One region of the Eubacterium maltosivorans genome, then DNA from elsewhere that is predicted to be linked to it. Evidence: riboswitches for the same ligand, from Rfam matches in the RefSeq annotation. Region 1 holds a riboswitch; each other region holds the start of a gene.
What was found. Region 1 has a riboswitch for cobalamin ahead of CPZ25_RS14120 (LytR/AlgR family response regulator transcription factor). Riboswitches for the same ligand answer to the same signal wherever they lie in the genome.
Positions count from the first base shown of each region.

Region 2: another riboswitch for cobalamin. It lies ahead of CPZ25_RS00885 (ABC transporter substrate-binding protein); the one in region 1 lies ahead of CPZ25_RS14120 (LytR/AlgR family response regulator transcription factor).
Region 3: another riboswitch for cobalamin. It lies ahead of thiC (phosphomethylpyrimidine synthase ThiC); the one in region 1 lies ahead of CPZ25_RS14120 (LytR/AlgR family response regulator transcription factor).
Region 4: another riboswitch for cobalamin. It lies ahead of CPZ25_RS09910 (energy-coupling factor ABC transporter permease); the one in region 1 lies ahead of CPZ25_RS14120 (LytR/AlgR family response regulator transcription factor).

Region 1 covers NZ_CP029487.1:3,030,213-3,035,372, forward strand. The annotation lists gene CPZ25_RS14110 (oligopeptide/dipeptide ABC transporter ATP-binding protein) at 1-608, shown strand, start outside; gene CPZ25_RS14115 (MATE family efflux transporter) at 623-1,981, shown strand; cobalamin riboswitch at 2,049-2,211, shown strand; gene CPZ25_RS14120 (LytR/AlgR family response regulator transcription factor) at 2,614-3,333, shown strand; gene CPZ25_RS14125 (sensor histidine kinase) at 3,367-4,659, shown strand; gene CPZ25_RS14130 (cyclic lactone autoinducer peptide) at 4,819-4,968, shown strand; gene CPZ25_RS14135 (accessory gene regulator ArgB-like protein) at 4,968-5,160, shown strand, end outside.
Region 2 covers NZ_CP029487.1:155,159-160,318, reverse strand. The annotation lists gene CPZ25_RS00895 (ABC transporter ATP-binding protein) at 1-254, opposite strand, end outside; gene CPZ25_RS00890 (FecCD family ABC transporter permease) at 254-1,309, opposite strand; gene CPZ25_RS00885 (ABC transporter substrate-binding protein) at 1,312-2,382, opposite strand; cobalamin riboswitch at 2,557-2,731, opposite strand; gene CPZ25_RS00880 (class I SAM-dependent methyltransferase) at 2,783-3,439, opposite strand; gene CPZ25_RS00875 (hybrid sensor histidine kinase/response regulator) at 3,767-5,160, shown strand, end outside.
Region 3 covers NZ_CP029487.1:2,348,532-2,353,691, reverse strand. The annotation lists gene cobT (nicotinate-nucleotide--dimethylbenzimidazole phosphoribosyltransferase) at 1-217, opposite strand, end outside; gene bzaB (B12 lower ligand biosynthesis ThiC-like protein BzaB) at 335-1,618, opposite strand; gene thiC (phosphomethylpyrimidine synthase ThiC) at 1,632-2,915, opposite strand; cobalamin riboswitch at 3,028-3,199, opposite strand; gene CPZ25_RS11175 (phosphoenolpyruvate hydrolase family protein) at 3,864-5,051, shown strand.
Region 4 covers NZ_CP029487.1:2,072,989-2,078,148, reverse strand. The annotation lists gene CPZ25_RS09920 (energy-coupled thiamine transporter ThiT) at 1-190, shown strand, start outside; gene CPZ25_RS09915 (energy-coupling factor ABC transporter substrate-binding protein) at 408-728, opposite strand; gene CPZ25_RS09910 (energy-coupling factor ABC transporter permease) at 730-1,482, opposite strand; cobalamin riboswitch at 1,648-1,777, opposite strand; gene CPZ25_RS09905 (leucine-rich repeat domain-containing protein) at 2,197-3,033, shown strand; gene CPZ25_RS20450 (hypothetical protein) at 3,030-3,182, shown strand; gene CPZ25_RS09900 (CpXC domain-containing protein) at 3,826-4,467, shown strand; gene CPZ25_RS09895 (hypothetical protein) at 4,835-5,160, shown strand, end outside.

The DNA of each region.
Region 1 (5,160 bases):
TCATGAATTTTGGCATGATTACCCGGAAACAGCGGATGGAAAAGGCCGCGGCCCTGCTTGAGATGGTCGAGCTGGACGCGGATTTTATGAGCCGCTATCCCCACAACATGAGCGGCGGCCAGCTTCAGCGGGTAGGTATTGCCAGAGCGCTGGCACTGAACCCGGAGGTGCTGGTCTGCGACGAGGCCACCTCGGCCCTGGATGTTTCCATTCAGAAGAAAATCGTGGCGCTGCTCACCCGGCTTCAACGGGAAAAAAACATTGCCATGCTCTTTATCTGCCACGATATGGCCCTGGTCCAGAGCCTGAGCCACCGGCTGGCCGTCATGTATCTGGGCAATATCGTGGAGACCGTGCCAGGCGGGCAGCTGTGCGAAGCCGCCATGCACCCCTATACCCAGGCGCTGCTGGGGTCTGTGTTTTCACTGCACATGGACTGCTGTCAAAAGATCGAAACCATTGACGGTGACCCGCCGAGCCCGCTGGATTTACCGCCGGGCTGTCCCTTTGCCGGGCGATGTCAAAAATGTATGCCGGTCTGCAAAACGAACAAGCCCGTCCTGAAGGACGTGGCGCCAGGCCACCAGGTGGCCTGCCATCTCTATTAATTAAGGAAAACCCTATGGAAAAAACCCGTGAAATCCCGTTAAAGGGCCAGATGACCGAGGGCAGGATTGGGCGGCAGCTGCTGCTGTTCGCCCTGCCCCTTATGTTCTCAAACCTCTGCCAACAGCTGTACAATACAGCTGACGCCGTGATTGTCGGCCGTTTGGTGGGCGCAGACGCGCTGGCAGCTGTAGGCGCGAGCAGTTTGCTCATCACCTTTATGATCTATTTTTTTATCGGCCTGTCTATCGGGGCCAGCGTGCTGATTTCACAGTTTTTTGGCAGCCGGAAATACGATAAAGTGCAGGAAGCTGTGCACACCGCCGTAGCCCTGAGCCTAGTATCCGGCCTTGTCCTCACTGTTCTGGGTCTGGCCTTTGCGCCGGCTATGCTGCGGATGATGAACATTCCCGAGGTTGGGCTGGCATACGCCATACCCTATATCCGCATCTATTTTCTGGGCATGATACCCATGACCCTTTACAATATTGGCAGCGGCGTCCTGCGTGCTGTGGGCGATTCCAAAACCCCGCTGGCCTGTCTGGTGGTCACGGTGGTGCTAAATATCGGGCTTGATCTGCTCTTTGTAGGGCCGCTGGGCATGGGCGTTGCCGGAGCTGCGCTGGCCACTGCCCTGGCCCAGCTGGCCGCCGCTGTGCTCATTGTCATTATCCTGCTGAGGGCCGACCCCATCTATCGGCTGCGGCCAGCGAGAATCCGTTTTTACGTCCAGACACTCAGAGATATTGTGCGTATCGGCCTGCCCGCCGGGCTGCAGTCTGTGCTGGTCTGTTTCTCCAATGTGGTGGTCCAGTCCCAGATTAACACCTTTGGGCTGGAGGTCATGGCTGGGTTTACCGCTTATATGAAGATTGACGGGTTTCTCTTTATGCCCATTGACGCCTTCTGTCTGGCCATCTCCAACTTCGTGGGCCAAAATATGGGCGCAGGGCGCTGGGAGCGGGTGGTAAAAGGCAAGAACGTCTGCCTGCTGCTGTGCGTTGGTGTGACCATTGGCCTGGGCGTAATGATTATTCTGAACGCCCGGCTGATCCTGGGCATGTTTACCTCGGACGAGGCAGTGGTTTTAAACGGCATGCGCCAGTTGTACACCGTGGTGCCCCTTTATGGCATTTACGCTGCCGATCAGGTGTTTGTGGGCGTTCTTCGGGGGGCCGGGGCTACGGTCATCCCCATGGTCATCACTCTGGTGTGCATGTGCGGCCTGCGGCTGAGCTGGATTTTTACCACCCTGAGGTTTGTACACGATGCGCGCATGATCTACCTGAGCTATCCGCTGACCTGGATCGTGACCGGAGCAGTGCTTTTGCTCTATTATTATAAAGGCGGCTGGCGGCCGGAAAGGGCCGTCTGAAAAATCGTAAATATTTCAAAAGAAGTTGTTGACAAAGCCGCCTAAAGGGCGTATGATGAAGTTAATTAAATATTGAATGATCCTATGTAGTGGGAAAAGGGTGAGAGTCCCTTGCTGTAATCGCAGCTGTAATGCAAAATGCTTTCTGAAAAAGCCACTGTCAATGATGATGGGAAGGCGGAAAGATGATATTGCTGAGCCAGAAGACCGACATAGTGATTGGTTCTTAAAAGACTCCGATTTAGAGTGCTTAAGAAACGAAACAAAACCTTTACCATCCAGATTATACTGTGTTCGTTCATCCCTCTCTGAATCCGAGAGGGATTTTTTTATGGAATTTAAGGACGGTCGCCTTATCATTCGTATTTAATTAAATCTCATAATGCCTGTTCCATCAGACAGGTGTCATTAAATCCTCTTTTCAGTCAGCGAGGCTGAAAAACCCTCCCTTTTTTGGAAAAGTCCCAAACGCCGGGGCTTTTCTTTTTTTTGAAAAATTTTGAAATTATGGTTTCCAAAGTGTATTTTTATGGTATAAGATTTAGGAGAAATGAAGTTCGCACCCCCTTTTTATAGGGTGATAGGGGAAAATATGGTATAATGGAAGAAATGCCGGAAAGGCAGAAAATGGGATGATTAGAATTGGAATTTGCGACGACAATGCTTTGATTGCGGAAAAACTGGAGACGCTCATCATCAGGTATGGTGAGGAACACAGTATTGATGTGGAAACGTACGTCTATCATGACGGCAGCGAGGTGCTTGAGGACCGTATCCAGTTTGATATCCTTTTTCTTGACGTGGAGATGCCAAAAACCGACGGGATCGATACGGCCAAGCAGATCCGTAAGTGGGACGCCCGGGTCAAGATTATCTTTATCACCAGCTATACCCACTACATGCGCAACGCCTTTGCTGTGCACGCATTTGAATATCTGGTCAAGCCCTTTAACACGGCAAAGGTAAACATGGTGCTGACCGAAGTGTTTGATTTTATCGAAAAGGAGAACAAAAGTCACGATATTTCCCTGATGATGGGCGGCGAGTTAAAGGTCTTTGCCAGCAACGATATTTATTATTTTGAGCGCGTGCGGCGAAAGATCAAAATGTGCACCGCGCAGGGCGATTTTGAATTTAACGGCGTCCTGAGCGAGATTATGGAAAAGGTTCAGGACTTTGACTTTGAATACTGCCACAAAAGCGTGATTGTGAACCTGTTCCACTGTAAGCGCATTGCAGGCGCCGACCTGTATCTGGACAATGGCGAAACCCTGCCCATAGCTCAGAAGCGCGCCGTAGAATTTAAAGCGCGGCTGTTTGATTATATTGAGGAGAATTTTAAGCTGTTGTGAGAAAGGGCTTGGAGGATAGTTTAGGGGAAGAATATGGATAAGTGGATTTATGTACTAGATATGGCTTTATCGTATGGGATTACAGGATATATTATGTTTCGTTTTATGTCCGAAGTATATGATAGAAAATATGGAGAAAACTTTAAATATTTTATTAGCTTTTTAGTTTTTGTTGTTGCAGCAATAGGATTGAATATCCTAGGCATTCCTATATTTAAAATAATTTTTTTATTAATATCACTATGCTTAATTAGCTATTCTCTCTTTATATTTGACAAGAAGTGGATGTTAATCTATGATTTTGTCTTTGCGCTTTATATAATTTTTTCAGATGTTATATCTGTTGTAATTGTTTCTTTAATAATGGATACTACGATAGAAGGAGTTGAGGAAAGTTTTAATTTTTTATTTCTTTCCGGAATATGCAATCAAATAATTTTATTGTGCGGATTTTATATTTTTGTATCTATATTTAAAAAGAACGAATTGAATACACTCAAAATAGTTCAAAATATCTTTTTAATGTTACTGGCGGTTTTTGAAATAAGTGTGCTGTATTATTTTTATATAACAATACAACAAAATTCGTCTGGAATCGCTTTAGCATATATTTGCTTTGGGTTCATTGGATTAGATATATATTTGGTCTATCTATTTGAAGCTATATCAAAACGCTATCAACTGGAAAGAGAGATGGATTTGAAAGAACAGCAGGTAATAATGCAAAATACTTATTATAAAAGTATTGAAGCGCAATATGATTATTCGAGACGATTAATACATGATATGAAAAATCATATGCAAACTGTTGAGGAACTTTATGCTAATGATAATGGTGATATGGCTCAAAGCTACGCTAGAACAATTTATAGAAAAATGGATGAATTGGGAAGTCGCTTTAAATGTAGTAATCGCTTTCTAACAATAATCATCAACAATAAATTAATAAAGTGTGATGAAAATGATATAAATGTTACACTAAAAATAGAAGATGTAGGTATTGAATTTATGGATTTTTTTGATGTTACTACAATTTTTTCTAACCTATTAGATAATGCAATTGACGCATGTCTTGAACTTTCAGTAGACGAAAGACATATAGAGATTAAACTATTTAAGTTTAATGATTTTATAACAATAGTTGTTTGTAATAGTTATAATGGCAAGATTGATTATAAAAATAATGAATTAAAAAGTACAAAGGAAGGAGAACATATGGGCGTTGGTTTGAAAAATGTAAAGGCAGCGATTGAAAAGTATAATGGAAGTATTCAATACAAAGCAGAAGAAATGTTTAGGGTTGAAATTTTAATTTCTTCATCGTAAAAAGAGCATAGAATTTCTTACTTTGGACATATTTAAAATATAAAAGACCATAAATTTATTTCTTGAAGCAGTAAAGATTGTGATTTATTTTCTTTGTACATATAATAGCATTTATCAGCTGATAAACTACATAATATAGAATGTTATGAGGTGTACTAAATGAAAAAAGATGGTTTCAAGAATAAAATCCTAAAAAATGTGGCAAAAGCTGCTCATCATGAAGCAGTTAAAGATGCTAACACAGCATGTTGGATGATCCATCATCAAGAAAAAGCTCCCGTAAATACTAAAAAATTCCGTAAATTCTAATGTTTGAGAAAGCTTCTGAAGCATTAATTTATCAATTAAAAAAAAGAGAAATTGTGGTCGATGAAGATGTTGAAATATACCAGTTTGGAATCAAGGTTTTAATGCTCAAAACGGTTCACTACGCTTCCATGCTTTTGGTGGGCCTGCTTTTCGGCATGCTGCCGGAGACCATACTCTTTTTAATTGTATATG
Region 2 (5,160 bases), 1.5 Mb from region 1:
GTGCTCTGGGGTACATAGCCGATGCGCCTGGATTTTTCCTTTTGCGGCAGACCGAGAAGATCGGTAGTATCCAGGTAAATCTCGCCCTTTTCAGGCGTTAATATCCCGTTGACGCACTTGATCAGTGTGCTTTTGCCCGCTCCGTTCGCCCCCAGCAGCACGCACAGCTTTCCCGGCGCCACCTCGATGTTAACACCTTTTAAAATAGGGGTCTTTCGATAGCCAAAGCTTAAATTTTTGATTGTGATTTTCATCAGACCAACCGCTCTTTCTGTTCTTTTACAATTAAGTAGATAAACACCGGTACCCCGATAAAGGAGACCACAATGCCCACTGGGATGATCACCGGCGAAACCACCACCCGGCCCACGGTATCCGCCGCGATGAGCAGAATAGCGCCGGAGAGGGCGGTGAGCGGGATGAGCGCGCGGTAGTCGCCGCCGATCAGAAGCCTGGCGATATGCGGGGCCACCAGCCCCACAAAGCCGATCACCCCTGTAAAGCTGACGATGGCCGATGAGATGAGCGTGACCGCAATGCCCGAAAACAGCCGCAGCCGCATGACATTCACGCCCAGCGCCACCGCGCTTTCGTCCCCGGTGGACAAGAGGTTGTAATGCCAGGCAAAACGGACGATAAACGGAAAAATCAAAAGCAGAATCACCGAGACCACGATAATCTGCTCCCAGGTGATCTCCGAAAGGCTGCCAAAGGTCCAGTGGACAATGGCGGACAGCTGCTGCTCGTTGGCCACATACTGCATGCTGGCGTTCAGGGCTGAAAAGAAATAGTTGAGGGCAATGCCGATCAGGATGATCGTGGTCTTGCCCATGCCCTTGGCCGAGGCGATGCCGTACACCATGGCGGCACAGATAAAGGCGAACACAAAGGCCATCACAACAGTGCCCACCTGATTGCTGCCAAAGGGCATAAACCCGAAAATAATGGCCAGTGAAGCCCCAAAGGCCGCGGCATTCGAGAGCCCGGTGGTAAAGGGGCTCGCCATCTTATTGCCCGTGATGGCCTGCATGACCAGCCCGCTGATGCCCAGGCCGATACCGGAAACCAGCGCCATGGTAATGCGCGGCAGGCGCAGCTGCATGAGCACTGTGAGCTCGGTCTGGTTCAGAGCCGCCGCACCCATAAAATGGCCGCCGGGCAGCAGGGTCGCGAATACCCGCCCTACAGTCACGTTGGCGACGCCGACAAAGCAGCTGGAAAAAGCAGCAATGATCAAAAGGATCACTGCTGCCAGCATCAGCGCCGCTCTTTTTTTATGATAGGCCTTTAATGACTGCTGCTTTTCCATCGCTATTGGTGCTTAACCTGGAAAACATGCCCTTCTACCGGATCGACCCCCTGAATTTCCATCCATTCGTCAAAAATGGCGTCAGGGTCAACATCCTTCATCTGTTCAGGGTATAACCATTTCGCGGTATAAACCGTCCCGATCATTTTGCCCAGTCCGCCGGCGCAGAAGCCAGTGGTCACATAGAAGTTGTCATTCTGGACCGCCTTTAAATCGGACCAGCCCGCACGGCTCAGCATTTCGCTGGAGATGGTGCTGTAGTCCTCCGCTGTCGGCGGCGTGTAGACGCCGGTATTCTTGAGCGCCGGGCCAGAGGAGGTTTTGATGATGAGGTCCGGGTCTTCCATCAGAATCTTTTCCGGGTCAATGGTCTTGCCGGTAATGGTGGGGTCGCCAAAAATATTCACAGCCCCGGCATTTAAAAGCATGCTGTTCCAGCCGTCATTGCTGGTCCCTGGTATACAGGTGGTATTCGGGTCGCCGTATTCCCAGTACACCTTTTTAGTGCCTTTGACATCCTTGATTTTTTCGGCCACCATGTCCATGTTATCCTGGTAAAATTTGGTGAGCTTTTCGGCTTCCTTTTCCTTGCCGAACAGCTTGCCTAAAATCTCGATTTCCTTGGGCAGCTCAGCGTTGTTATAGCCAGATACCACCACCACCTGAATGCCGAAGGGCTCCAGTTTTTTGATGTCTTCCTCCCAGGTTCCGTTGTCCGGGGTGATGAGCACCTGAGCGCCCAGCTCGGCGATCTTTTCATAGTTCAGCTCGCTCTGGCCCTTGCCGATGACATTATCCGGGTCGAACTGGCTCCAGTACACACGGTCCTGAGCGGTGTTCTTATCCACAGCCACCACCTTGTCGATGGCGCCGATCCCACGGATCAGCTCCGAATTGTAGCGGTTAGCCACCACCACCTTTTCAAGGGGCTGGGGAATGGTTACCTCACGGCCCGTATCGTCCACGACGGTAATGCTCTCCGCCTTTGCTGAATCCCCGCTCTGGCTGCAGCCGGCAAATACCGGAACCAGCAGAAGCAGCGCGCACACAAGCGCAATGATTTTCTTTCTCATTTTTCCCTCCATTAAAAATAAAATTTATGTTAAATCCTCGCGGATATCAACATCTTCCCATAAAACAGGCTCCCTGACTTTAAGACAAATAAAAAAACCGATAAGCACTCTGCTCATCGGTCCCATTTTCCGAGATTTCGTTTGTTCAAACACGCCGCTGCATAATCCCCCTGCACGCATTTCTTCTTTAAGGCAGGTCTCCTGGCTTACAGCTCGTCCGCGGCCTGCCTTCCCGGATCGCTCCAGTGGCTTTCAGGCTTTGTCCCTGTTTACAGTGATGGGTTCGCACCGGATTCGCACCGGTTTCCCTATTCTCTTATTGCTAAGCACCTCAAAGGTTATTCAGTTTTTATCATTATACCTGCTTCTATTATACTTGTCAATATGCAATCGAACCGATTTATTTTCGGACGATAAGGCTCCAGTGCGCGCTGTAATACTGCGGCTCCTCTGGGTTATAGACACAGGATTCTTTCAGGCTGTCCTCAAGGCGCCAGGCTTTAAAGAAATGTTTGATGTCTTCCAGGTCCACATAGAGGTGGGGCACGCCCGTCTCCGTATCGCTCTTTTCCGAGAGCAGGGTGTTGGCGTCAACGCGCCGGCGGCTGTCTGCCTGCCGGTAGCCGTAGGTGCTTTTGGAGATGAGCGTGAGGAACAGCTCGCCCCCAGGCTTTAACACCCGGCGGATTTCCGCCAGGGCGGCCTGAAAGCCCGGAATATCCGTATGGTAGATGACATTGTAGGCCATGGCGCAGTCAAAGGTGTTGTCCTCAAAAGGCAGGTCCAGCATATCGGCCACGCAGGCCGTGAGGGGAATCCCCTCCTCCCCGGCCCATTTTCTGGTGTGCTCGACGCCGTACGCAGACAGGTCGGCGGCGGTGACCTCAAAGCCCTTTTTCGCCATATAAACCGCGTGCCGCCCCAGGCCACAGCCCAGGTCCAGAAAGCGCAGGAAGCCCTTCGCCTGCCACCGCTCCGCGAGATAGGGGCTCTCCACACAGGGGATGAGCCAGTAATCCGACTGGTTTTTCTCCCAGTTCCATGCCTTTGATTTCATTTTTTCCTCCTTGCATATATCGGCTTAATCTATAAAATGCGAACACATCTATTTCGCCATACCGACTTTTTATATCAGGCCGTTCTATTTTCTCTCATGGTTTGTTCCCGGGGAGACGCCCCTTTCCTGGCCTGTCCGTTGTCACTTATTATGCTGAATTTTTCTGTAAAGTTGCTATTTTTCTTTTATTTTGCTATACTTACTTTGTAAATGCCGATGTGAATCAGATGATATTTTAATCAAACGGTATCATATCTGATTCGCTGCTTAAGAATACCCTGAATTTTCAGTGACCATAATATTTTATCATCGGGGGTGAGACCTATAATGAAAAGGAATAGAATTCGGATTACACTTCTTGTCTCAGCAACATTTATTGTTATGCTGTCCGCAGTCTTAGTATATATCAATCAGCTTTCCCGCGCAACAGAATCCTCTGTCATTGCTTTTATGGACGAATTATCTGAACATGACCGGCAGAATATCCAAAATGAGCTGGAAAACTCATGGGATGAATTATCCGCTGTTTATTACAGAACAGAGAACAATAAATACACGACGATACAGGATGTGTGCCGCCGCCTGAATCTCGAACATCTGACCAATAATTTTGATGACATCTATCTGGTGGACTCCGAGGGGCGAACCTATTCCAGCGCGAATATTGTTCAGAACAGCAGCGATAAAAGCTATGTGCGACCCCTGCTCTCCGGCGATGAAAAATTTGTGATACGCTACGATGACACTAACTTTTTGGAAACCCTCAGAGAAAGCCTTGTTTACGGCGTCCGGTGTAACCCATTTCAAGTAAACGATATAAAATTTATCGGGATTGTCGGTTTCTCAAAAATCGACACGATTGCCGACCGCCTGAAAATCGACAGCTTCGACGGCCGTGGGGTTACCAGTATTATCGATAAGACGGGCAACTATGTTGTAAACTATGACGCCAGCGCCGGCATTGGAAAAATTGACAACTATTTCGAGGAGCTCCAGAAAAACACCGGTATGTCCGAAACAGAGATCGCGGAAATTGTCACCCAGCTTAACCAAAGTGGATCCTTTTTAAAGCATTTTAAATATAAGGATCACACCAAACAGGTGGCCTCGTTTATCCCCATGCCCGGAACAGACTGGAGCATCGTGCTGACAGTCGACGAGGAAGCATTCAACGAGCAGACGCATCAGTTTGTTTCGATGACCAGTGTTATGCTCGCGGTTGTCGTGGCCGTTTTGTGCGCAATGATGTTTATCATCATCCGGGTCTTATTAATCTCCGCCACTGCCAAGGCCGAAGCCAAATCCCGCGGGGACTTCCTGTCAAATATGAGCCACGAGATACGGACGCCGCTCAACGGCATCATCGGCCTGAACCAGTTAATGCAGCAGAACACCCAAAACCCGAAGGCGCTTTCAGAGTATCTCCATAAATCCGACGCAACCGCAAAATACCTGCTCTCCCTTGTCAACGATGTTCTGGATATGTCAAAACTGCAGGCCGGAAAGATGGCACTTGACGCAAAGCCTTTTTCCCTTCAACAGCTGGTCTCCACAGTCGCAACCATTATGCGCAGCCGTATGGAGGACAAAAAGATCTGCTTTCAGATCGAAACAGATATCAGATATCCTGAAATCATCGGGGACGAGACGCGGATTGAGCAAATCCTGATGAACATTCTTGGCAACGCAGTCAAGTTTACACCGGAAGGTGGCCAGATAAC
Region 3 (5,160 bases), 680 kb from region 1:
TGCCGTGGTCAGCCGCCATGGTTAAGATCATTTTTTTATCCACACAGGGGTGGATGGTCCGTTTAATTCCGGCCAGCTGGACGCCCAGGGTCAAAACCTGACCCAGGCTCCATGGCGGAATAGCGAGTGACTCCACATGTGCGCAGGCCCTGGATTCCCAATCGGGGTCTTTTGGTTCAATATTTTCAATAACTTCTTTTAAAGTTAATGCACTCATGATAATTACCTCGTTATTTGAATTTTACAGATTTCAGGTGATCTTCAAGCTTCATTATAGCACGAATCTCAGTGGTCATGAGGAAGATTTACCTGATTTTTAAGACACCGTGAACGGTCAGGCAATGCCGAAAAATTCAGCGGCGACATCTGCCGGGCACTTGCTTTTGCCGCAGGCAGCACAGCCGTGGCTTTCGGGCTCAGCTTTCAGCTTGCTTTCAAGGTATTCTGGATCAAGAGCGTTGGCAACCTGGGCTTTTTCATCCCGCGCCACCCGCGCCTTGGACATTGCCAGAGAGCGATTCCACGCATTGCCGCCACGTTTTAGGACATTGGCGGCGTCCGCCGCAATTTTGGTTGTACGGACACCCATACGTACATCGTCTTCGTTTGGCAGGCCAAGGTGTTCGGCCGGAGTCAGATAACAGAGGAAGTCTGCGCCGTGCATGCCGGCAAAGGCGCCGCCAATGGCCCCGGTAATATTATCATAGCCTGGTGCCACATCGGTTGCCAGGAAGCCTAAGATATAGTAGGGAACACCGTAGCAGAGCTGCTTCTGGAGCTGCATGGTGGTTGCGATCTGGTTAAGCGGCACGTGACCAGGCCCTTCGATCATGACCTGCACACCAGCCTCCAGCGCACGCTTGGTCAGCTCGCCGGCAACGATGAGGCCCTGTACCTGGGCGGAGTCCAGAGAGTCTGCATTGGCACCGGGGCGGATGGCGTCACCGATGGATAATACGGTATCCGTAGCCTTGAGAATTTCAAGGAGACGGTCAAAATGCTCGTACAGCGGATTTTCCTTTTCGTTGTGGAACATCCAGGCTGTCAGGAAAGAGCCACCTCGGCTGACAACGTCGGTGACGCGGCCGCTTTTTTTGAGAGCGTTGAGAACAGACCAGTTTAAGGCAGAGTGGATGGCCATAAAGTCCATGCCTTCCTGGCATTGCTTTTCAACGGTGTCAAAGAGCTCATCCTCGGTCATGCCAACCATGCTGCCGTGCTTTTCAATGGCTTCAACGCTGGCCTGATAAACAGGCACACAGCCTGCCGCAATATTGGAGATTGTAAGACTCTGTTTGCGCATGGCGTCAATATCGTCGCCGGTGGATAAATCCATAAAGGCATTGGCGCCGCATTCTTCCAGAATACGCAGCTTCTTTGCTTCCATTTCCATATCGTTACGGTCGGAGGAGGTTCCCATAAGACCGTTAACTTTTACATCCAGACCGCCGCCAATACCGCAGATTTTATCGCGGCTGCGAAATTTATTTTTGGGGATAACGATGTGGCCCTTGGCGACCCCTTCGCGTACAAATTCCGGGGTAACCCCTTCAATCAGGGCGACCTTTTCCATTTCTTCTGTAATGTGGCCTTTGCGGGCTTCTAGCATCTGTGTCATTGTCTTGTCCTCCTTACTCTGCTCTCAAATATTTTTCAACAATTTTCATGGCGCAGTATTTACCGCACATGGTACATTCCGAGGTAAAGCTGGTGCTGCGTTCACGCCAGACACGCTCGGCGGTTTCAGGGTCGATGGAAAGCTTGAACTGTTCTTTCCAGTTCATGGCCCGGCGGGCGACAGACATATCCAAATCCCATTTGACAGCCTGAGGATGCCCTTTTGCTACATCGCCGGCATGAGCGGCAATGCGTGAGGCCATGACGCCCTGATAGACATCATCGACATTTGGCATACCAATATGCTCAGCCGGGGTGACATAGCAGAGAAAATCTGCGCCGGCGTAAGCGGCAACCGCGCCGCCGATGGCAGAGGTGATGTGGTCATAACCGGCAGCTGCGTCGGTGGGCAGACAGCCGAATACAAAGTAAGGAGCGCCGTAGCAGAGCTTCTTTTCAAGCTGTACAGTCGTGGCGATTTCATCGAGCGGCACATGGCCAGGTCCTTTAACCATGACCTGCACGCCGGCTTCTCTGGCACGTCTGACCAGACCGCCGAGAATGACCAGCTCCTCAACCTGGGCATGGTCGAGGGAGTCTGCAATACAGCCCGGACGCATACCGTCCGCAAAGCTCAGCACAACGTCGTATTTTTTGCAGATTTCAATGAGGCGGTCAAATTCAGTATACAAAGGATTTTCGGTATTGTTATAGAGCATCCAGCCAATGAGGTGGGAGCCGCCGTAGCTCACAAGGGGATCGATACGGCCTTCATCCTTGGCGCGGTGAATAACAGAGAGGGTGGTTCCGGGGTGCACTGCGATGAAGGCAACGCCCTGTGACGCCTGTTTTTCAATCATGTCGAACATATCGTCCGGCGTCATATCCAGCGCAGTGCCATATTTGGCTTCGGCGACAGACAGGGTTTCGTACATGGGCAGCGTGCCGACTGGACGGCCAACCGTGGAGAGTACCTTTTCGCGCATTTCTTCAATGGGGCCGCGGACAGAGAGATCCATAATGGTATCGGCGTGAGCCTTGACAGCCGCGTCGATTTTTGCCATTTCACCGTCGATGGTGTCGGCTTCCTCATACATTCCCACACTGGCGCTGACCTTGGTAAACAGGCCCTTACCAACAGCCACGGGATGAATGTTTTCTCTTGAGCTGTAAAGAATGACAATATCACCGTTAGCGACGCCCTCGCAGATAAACTCTGGGCGAACGCCTTCTTTTTCAGCAACGTACTGCATTTCCGCGGTAATTTCACCGCATTTCGCTTTTTCCAACAAAGTCATGGTTTTTAAATCCTCCTAAAACAAAAATGAACTTGTCGTAAAAGCAGCTGGAAATTAAAAAATGGTAAAATCCATAGCTGCTTTACCAGCTATGAACTTTACCATCGTTCATACGCGTTAAGAATCATAGGCAGGTCTCCTGACTTACGGATTAACATAAACCGACGCCTTCCCTTTCAGTGGCACTTGCCGGTCACTACCGCTTACAGTGATGGGTTCGCTCAGGACTTTCACCTGATTCCCTATTCTCCCCTTGTGGGGCACCATATCATTCACAGTTATTAACTTGGTTTTATTATAACGGCATTTTTTTCTTTTTGCAAGCGTTATCTGCAATTTTTGATGTACTATAAAAAAACCATTTCAGGAAAAGCCCACTGGGAGTTGCCCTCAGAGGGTTTTGCGCGTATAATTTTATTATGAGAAAACTTTAAGAATTTACCAGGCATATTTTGGGACAGACGAGAAAAAAGAACCGCAGGTAAAGGCTTTAGAGAGAAAACAGGATAAAAATATCATAAACCTTACCCGCCTGGTAAATATGGCGAAAAATGGCTGACTCAAAGGGATAAGAAGGAATTTGTTGTTTTAAGATCGGCTTGTTTGCTATCGTTGAAGTTTAACATGAGATGTATTTAAATGAAGGGGCGAAAAGGGAATTTATAAAGTATTCTTGTTGAAGTTTAACATGAGATGTATTTAAATCCCTCTGCTGTTTGATGTGATGTAAAACTTGTTATTCGTTGAAGTTTAACATGAGATACCTTTTTATTAAACAATATTTTACGAAGCTTTTCAGATTAGATTTTGCGAATGCTTAGCATAGTCTTTCTGGCTGTTGTGATATTAGGGTTCCATGTTTTAGAAAGATTACGAAGCAGAGGAAGAGATTGGGCTGGGTTTAAGCATAGTGTCGGATAATGGATAAAAAGATGAGGAGGGAAGTGCATGCTTTCGAGGGAAGCTTTTCTGGAGAAACTGAAAAAAGAAATTGAGGCAGAGAACCATTTGATTGCAGTCGCATCTGGAACAGGACTGACAGCAAAATACGCAATTCAGGGCGGCGCTGATTTTCTTCTGGCCTTGAACTCAGGCATTTTCCGCGGGATGGGGCGAGGTTCTCTCGGCGGGCTTTTACCCTACGCCAACAGCAATGATATGGTCTATGAGTTTGGTGTACGGGAGCTTATTCCGCTGGTAGGCGATTTTCCTGTTATATTTGGCTTAAACGCCACAGACCCTACAAGGGATATGACCGCTTATCTAGATAAAATTAAGCGGAGTGGGTTTATCGGGATTAATAATTATCCGACGATTGGTCTCATTGACGGTAAATTCAGGGAGGCACTGGAGGAAAGCGGCAGCGCTTTTGAGTATGAGGTAGAGGCCTTTCGTATAGCCCATGAGCAGGGAATGGTGACGGTAGCTTTTGTATTTGATGAAGACCAGGCGGAGGCGATGCTGGACGCTGGAACAGACATACTCTGTGTGCATCTTGGCCTTACTCAGGGCGGTATGCTCGGGGCGGCAAAGGCACTGTCTCTGGTAGCCAGCAAAGACCGTGTTGAAGCAATTTATGCACTTTGTGACCGGCGGCGCCCTGAAGTGATTAAAATGCTCTATGGCGGCCCGGTAAAAACGCCGGTAGATGTGCAGTATATGTATCAAAACACCACTGCCCACGGTTATATCGGAGGCTCAGCCTTTGACCGGATTCCCACTGAAAAGTCTCTTATGAACATTACCAAGGCTTTTAAGACAACTGACGACATCGATGAGAGTGATCTGATGTCCAAGATGCTCAATGGGATTACCAAGTATTACGACTATACGGGTTTTATAAAGGAATATGTGAAGGAAAACTATATGAATGAGATATCCTTTCTAGATCTCGCAAAGGTCTGCCATGTTTCCAGAAGCCATTTGAGCGCTCTGTTTAAAAAGGAGGTGGGATGCAGCTTTCCAGAGTATCTGGTCAACTTCAGAATTCATAAGGCGGCCAAGCTGCTGAAAGAAGAAAACTTAAGGGTTTCTGAAGTGTCTGAGCTGGTAGGTTATCAGGATGTAGCCCATTTCAGTAAAATGTTCAAGAAATATATGGGGGTTTCACCGAAAACGGTTAAACATAAGACATAAACACAAATTGGAAAGACATAAGCACATGTACTTTGTAAAGGTTTGGCAGTATCATATAAGTACACCAGATAATACAGATGCTCGTCATTGGCAGACAGTGGCTGTCTGG
Region 4 (5,160 bases), 960 kb from region 1:
TGTGTTTGCGGTGCTTTCCGGCTGGCTGTTTTTCGGTTCCATGGCCTGGGAAGGATGGGGCGCGCTGCCCTACTCGATGGTGTACAACGCGGTCTATATTTTTTCGGAAGGCGCGCTGACAATGATTCTGCTGGCTGTTCCATCGGTATCGAAGGGACTGGCCCGTGTGCGCCAGATTGCGGAAATTTAATGCTTTGGATAAGATCAGTCTGGTTTGTTATCATTGGGATCATGTTTAAAGGACGCGGAGTGTGAGAGGATTTTACAGGGAAAAATTCCCGACAGCAGGTGCGGTGGTGGGTGCAGTAGTACAGACAGCAGCAGAAAAGGCAAAGCAGATATAAAAAACCTTCTTATTTATAATATAGTGAAAAACAAAAACACGCCTTGTAAGCGTGCTTTTGTATCTACAGCTCGGCCTCTTCCTTGCCGAGTTTTTTTCGTTCAACCAAACGGCCCATAAAGAAAGCCAGTATACCGACGCCGATACCCGTCTGGAGACAGAAGATCAAAGATTCCACTTCCCCAGGAAGCTCACCGTTAATCATCGTTTCAAGCACAGGCGTAAACCAGGGCTCATATTCGCCGCCCTGAATTTCCTCAATCATTGTGCTGCCTGCATCGTCAGAGCCGCCGAATTCAGCGCCCTGAAGGGCGAATAGCGGTACGACAACCAGTAAAGCGACAATCACCAGGAGAACGATCACTAATTTTTTGTTTTTACTCATTTTACACTTCCTCCGATGCTAAAAAGCCGATGGATTTGAGTTCCGGGCTTGCGTAAGTTTCTAAAGCGATAACGATAATAACCGTTAAAATCCCTTCAATAATGGCCAGGGGCAGCTGAGTCGGGGCAAAGACGCCCAGGAATTTTACAGCCGATGCGGCCACACCGCCCTGTTCGGATGGGTAAGCCATCGCCAGCTGAATACTGGTAATACAGTAGGTGAACAAATCCCCAAGCGCAGCGGCGAGAAAAACGCCAATCTTGCGGTTAACCTTCAGCTTCTGGCAGAGCTTGTAGATGCCGAAAGACACAAAGGGACCGGCAATGGCCATTGAAAAGGTGTTTGCGCCAAGGGTGGTTAAGCCGCCGTGCGCTAACAAAATAGCCTGGAATAACAAGACAATGATGCCAAGAATACTGACAGCGCTTGGTCCAAATAGGATGGCCCCAAGACCTGTACCCGTCATGTGGGAGCAACTGCCTGTTACAGAAGGGATCTTCAGTGATGAAATAACGAAAATGAAAGCGCCTGCCATGGCCAGAAGCGTAATGGATCTTCTGTTGCCGGTTAAAGTTTTCTTGATAGAGAAAAAGCCAGCAGCTAAAAAGGGGATACAGATAACACCCCATGCAATGCAGTACCCCACAGGAAGGTAGCCCTCCATAATGTGCATTGCGTTTGCGGCGGGTACAATCCCGAATACAAGCGCCCACGCGCCCAGCAGTATGACAAACCTTCTTTGATTCTTTGTCATTTTTACCTCCTCTAAAAATGAATTTTACCGGGCTACGATTCAATCAACAGGGCAGCAGAGCGAAAAAAAACCGCTTACCAGACGGATAAGCGGTGAAAGTACGAAATAACGAATCCTGAAACCTTATAATTTCGTCCTGACACTCAGTTATCTCCTCGTAACCAAATGTATTGCAGTTTTAATGATCAGCATCCTGACTCGACTTGCGTCTCACAGTGGCGGGACCGTTTGGGATTTACACCCAATTATGCTTTAACCATCGTTTGTGATGGAAACCATTAAAGTGCGCCGGTGTGCCGGCTACGCTTTTAATTATAACACCTTGTTCCATAATGTCAATAAGAAAAGTTGAATTTTTTTAAAAAAGAGCAGAAATAATTATACACATACCCCCTATATGTATTTTGAGCGTTTAAGTTAAGAGTATAAGAAAAAAATATGGATAATCTTAAATGCTTTTTATTTATTTGACAAAATCGTAAAAATAAACTACAATAGGTTCTGAAATTGACTTTCGAAACTTTTTATATATAATTAATGCGTTAAAATAAATATAAGAAACAAAATAGCCATTTAAAGAATAAAACGATTATATAGAAAGAAAAGAAACATTTTAGAAGTTTTATTACTTTAACTTATGAGAGGTTTCTGCCGCAAGGATAAGAGCAATGTAGCTGAAAGTCCAGTCAGAAGAAGAAATTTTGGAGGAAACAGATGAGTGAGTGCGCAAAACGTATCGAGGCTTTTTCAAAAAAAGACCTGCCAAAGACAAATATCAAACGTGTCAATGTTCCGGAAGGCTTTGAACGGATTGGCGTAAATGCGTTTAAAAATTTGACAAAGCTGAAGGAGGTCAGAATCGGAGAATCCGTGAAGGAGATATGCGGCCATGCCTTCGAGGGATGCACCATGCTTTCCGCCGTCAGTCTGCCCTCAAGCCTGAAGCTTTTGGGAGAGGCCGCCTTTATGGAGTGCCGCAGAATACAGTCGCTTGAAATACCAGGGGGCGTCCAGTCCATCAAGGACCGCACCTTTAAATTCTGCCGCGGCCTGGAAAGCATCACCCTGCCGGACAGGCTTGTCCGGATCGGTGAGAATGCTTTTTACAACTGTGATAAGCTGGCGCATATCGAGCTGCCAGACACCATCGAAAGACTGCCCTTCAGAACCTTTTACATGTGCAAAAGCCTGGAATCCATCCGGTTTTCGCAAAATCTAAAATATATCGGTAAAGAAGCCTTTGTGAATTGCAGCTTTCAGCAGCTGGAGCTGCCCGAGAGCCTGGAAGTCATTGAAGAATCCGGCTTTTTAAAATGCAAAAAGCTCACAGCCTTAAAGCTTCCCAAAAACGTTAAGACCATTGGAAAATGGGCGTTTCACGGCTGCCCCAATCTCAAGAAGGTCGAGATAAGGCACAATCCCGATGAAATGGGCGAGTGGATCTTTAACCGGAACGATGTGACCGTGCATTGCTACGAGGGCTCCAAAATAGACCGCTACTGCAGGCAGTATGATTATAAGGTCCACTATATCCAGCCAGATTCTCAATGACAGACATAGCCGCCAACGCCCATGTGGGCCTCGGCCCCCTGGCCTATTACTTTAACCGAGATGTTGATAGTGATACGTTAAAAAACAGCATGAAAGACGGCTTTGTTTTTCTCGGTGCTTATCGGAATATGCCGCCCCAGATATTATAAGATGAGGGTAAAAAAATAATAGTTCCTTAATTGCGAATCGGACCCTTCAGCGGATAGCTTTAAAAATAAAAAAACGCTGAAACAGCCCGGAAAATGGTACTTTTAGCAACTGTATTTAAAAAAAATCAAAAATAGAGGTTGCAAAAAATAAATTATAATGCTAGAATAAGGCTTGTAAACGAGATGACAACAAATTGTATCAATTGCAGCTATTCTTTAAAGAACCACTCGTTTGCATAATTTAATAACAACTGTAATGAATTGCCGCATGATAATCATTTTGGTTATATGCAGCTAGGGTGTTTTGAGAGTTTCTTAAGACACCTGAGGGAAGTAGGTGTGAATCCTAGTACAGAGCCGCTATCGTGATGCTTGCCGGAAACCACTGGTAAAGACGAGTCGGAAACCTGTTTGTTACAGTCTTGATGCAATTAATCCTCGTCACTAGGGTTGTTCATCGAAAATATAGACGCTCTACGGCTATTCTGGGGCTTCTATCACAGATATTCATAATCAAAAATATTGTACCGATCAAAACAGCAATTGTTTTGGTGGCGTATGGTTTATTTGAATTGGATTTCTATGATAGGAGCCCCTTTTTGTATACAAAATTTTTGACAGGAAACAGAGAGGAGGCCGTATCATGGCCAAAACAAAAACCATTACCATCGAGTGTCCAAAATGCCGCGAAGCCTTTGAGATTAAAGGATATGAAACCATAAACGCCAGTTTGGATGAGGAGCTGAAAGCAAAGCTCATTAAAACAGAGCTGTTCAGGCACACCTGTCCAGAGTGCGGTGAGGCTTTTTCAGAACCTTATTCGCTCAAGTATCAGGACATGGAAAAAGAATACATGGTGATCCTGGATATGGGCGATGTTGATACAGCGGCGGCAGCGGAGGAGGTTCTGGAGATGTTTCCAAATTACCGGATCCGAATTGTGAAGGATGTGATGGACCTTCTGGAAAAGATTCATATCTTCGAGTCCAACCTGAATGATAAGATTATCGCCTATCTGGATCATAAGATATACGAGGACGTATCCGCAAAGCTGAGGGCTGAAAACTCGCCCATCGCCATTGACAAGGTGCTGTTTGGCAGCTTTGAGTTCCAGAAGAAAAAAGTGGTGTTCGGGGCGATCAACAACGCTGGAAAGCAGATTTTTATCGATACCCCCTTTGCCGACTACAAAGCTCTGGCCAATTCGCCGAGGCTGGTGCCCTGCTTTAAGGAAAAAGAGGGCGAGTACGTGATTGATAAAGCCTGGGCAGAAGCGCTGGCGTAGCAAGGTTTACAATGCTTGCTCCAAAGTGGAGCACAGCAGAAAGATAAATGGTAATATTTCAAAAATATGATGCTGTGAGAATGGGAAAGGAGTGAGCTTTATCGAAGAAGGTAAAAGTGTGAAGGAGGCACCTGCCCGCCGTTAAAAGGGCAGGAAAAAGGACCGCTGGAAGGCCTAATTTCCAAACGGTCCCATGAAGTCTGATATTTCCTATAGACTTCATAATTATATCTCATTTACGGCCCTTGGGCAATCCCTTTAAGGAAAGCCCGATTCAAAAACGAAAAAATAAATTTTAAAGGAGATTTTAATTATGGCATTCGCAAAATCAGCAAAAAGAGGTTTAGCACTTTTAGGTTCAGCAGCAATGATGGTAGGATTCGCAGCTCCGACATTCGCAGCACAGGTACAGACCGCGGACGCAGGAACCAAGACCGTCTATGTACAGGTGGATAGAAAAGTGTTTGGAGGTTCAAATGATAAATTAATTGGACCAGTGAAAGTGACCAATGTTCCTTCAGACGCTAAAATCATTGATATCTTAAAGGTGGCCAGCAACTATGACGCGGCTCCGGCAGACGCAAAACCAATCCAGTACTCGGCCTCTACCTGGGGTACCTATATTTCCGCATTCAGAGATACCGCTACTCCTGCTTTTGACCAGGCAGCTTATAAGGCAGCCAATGGCTATAC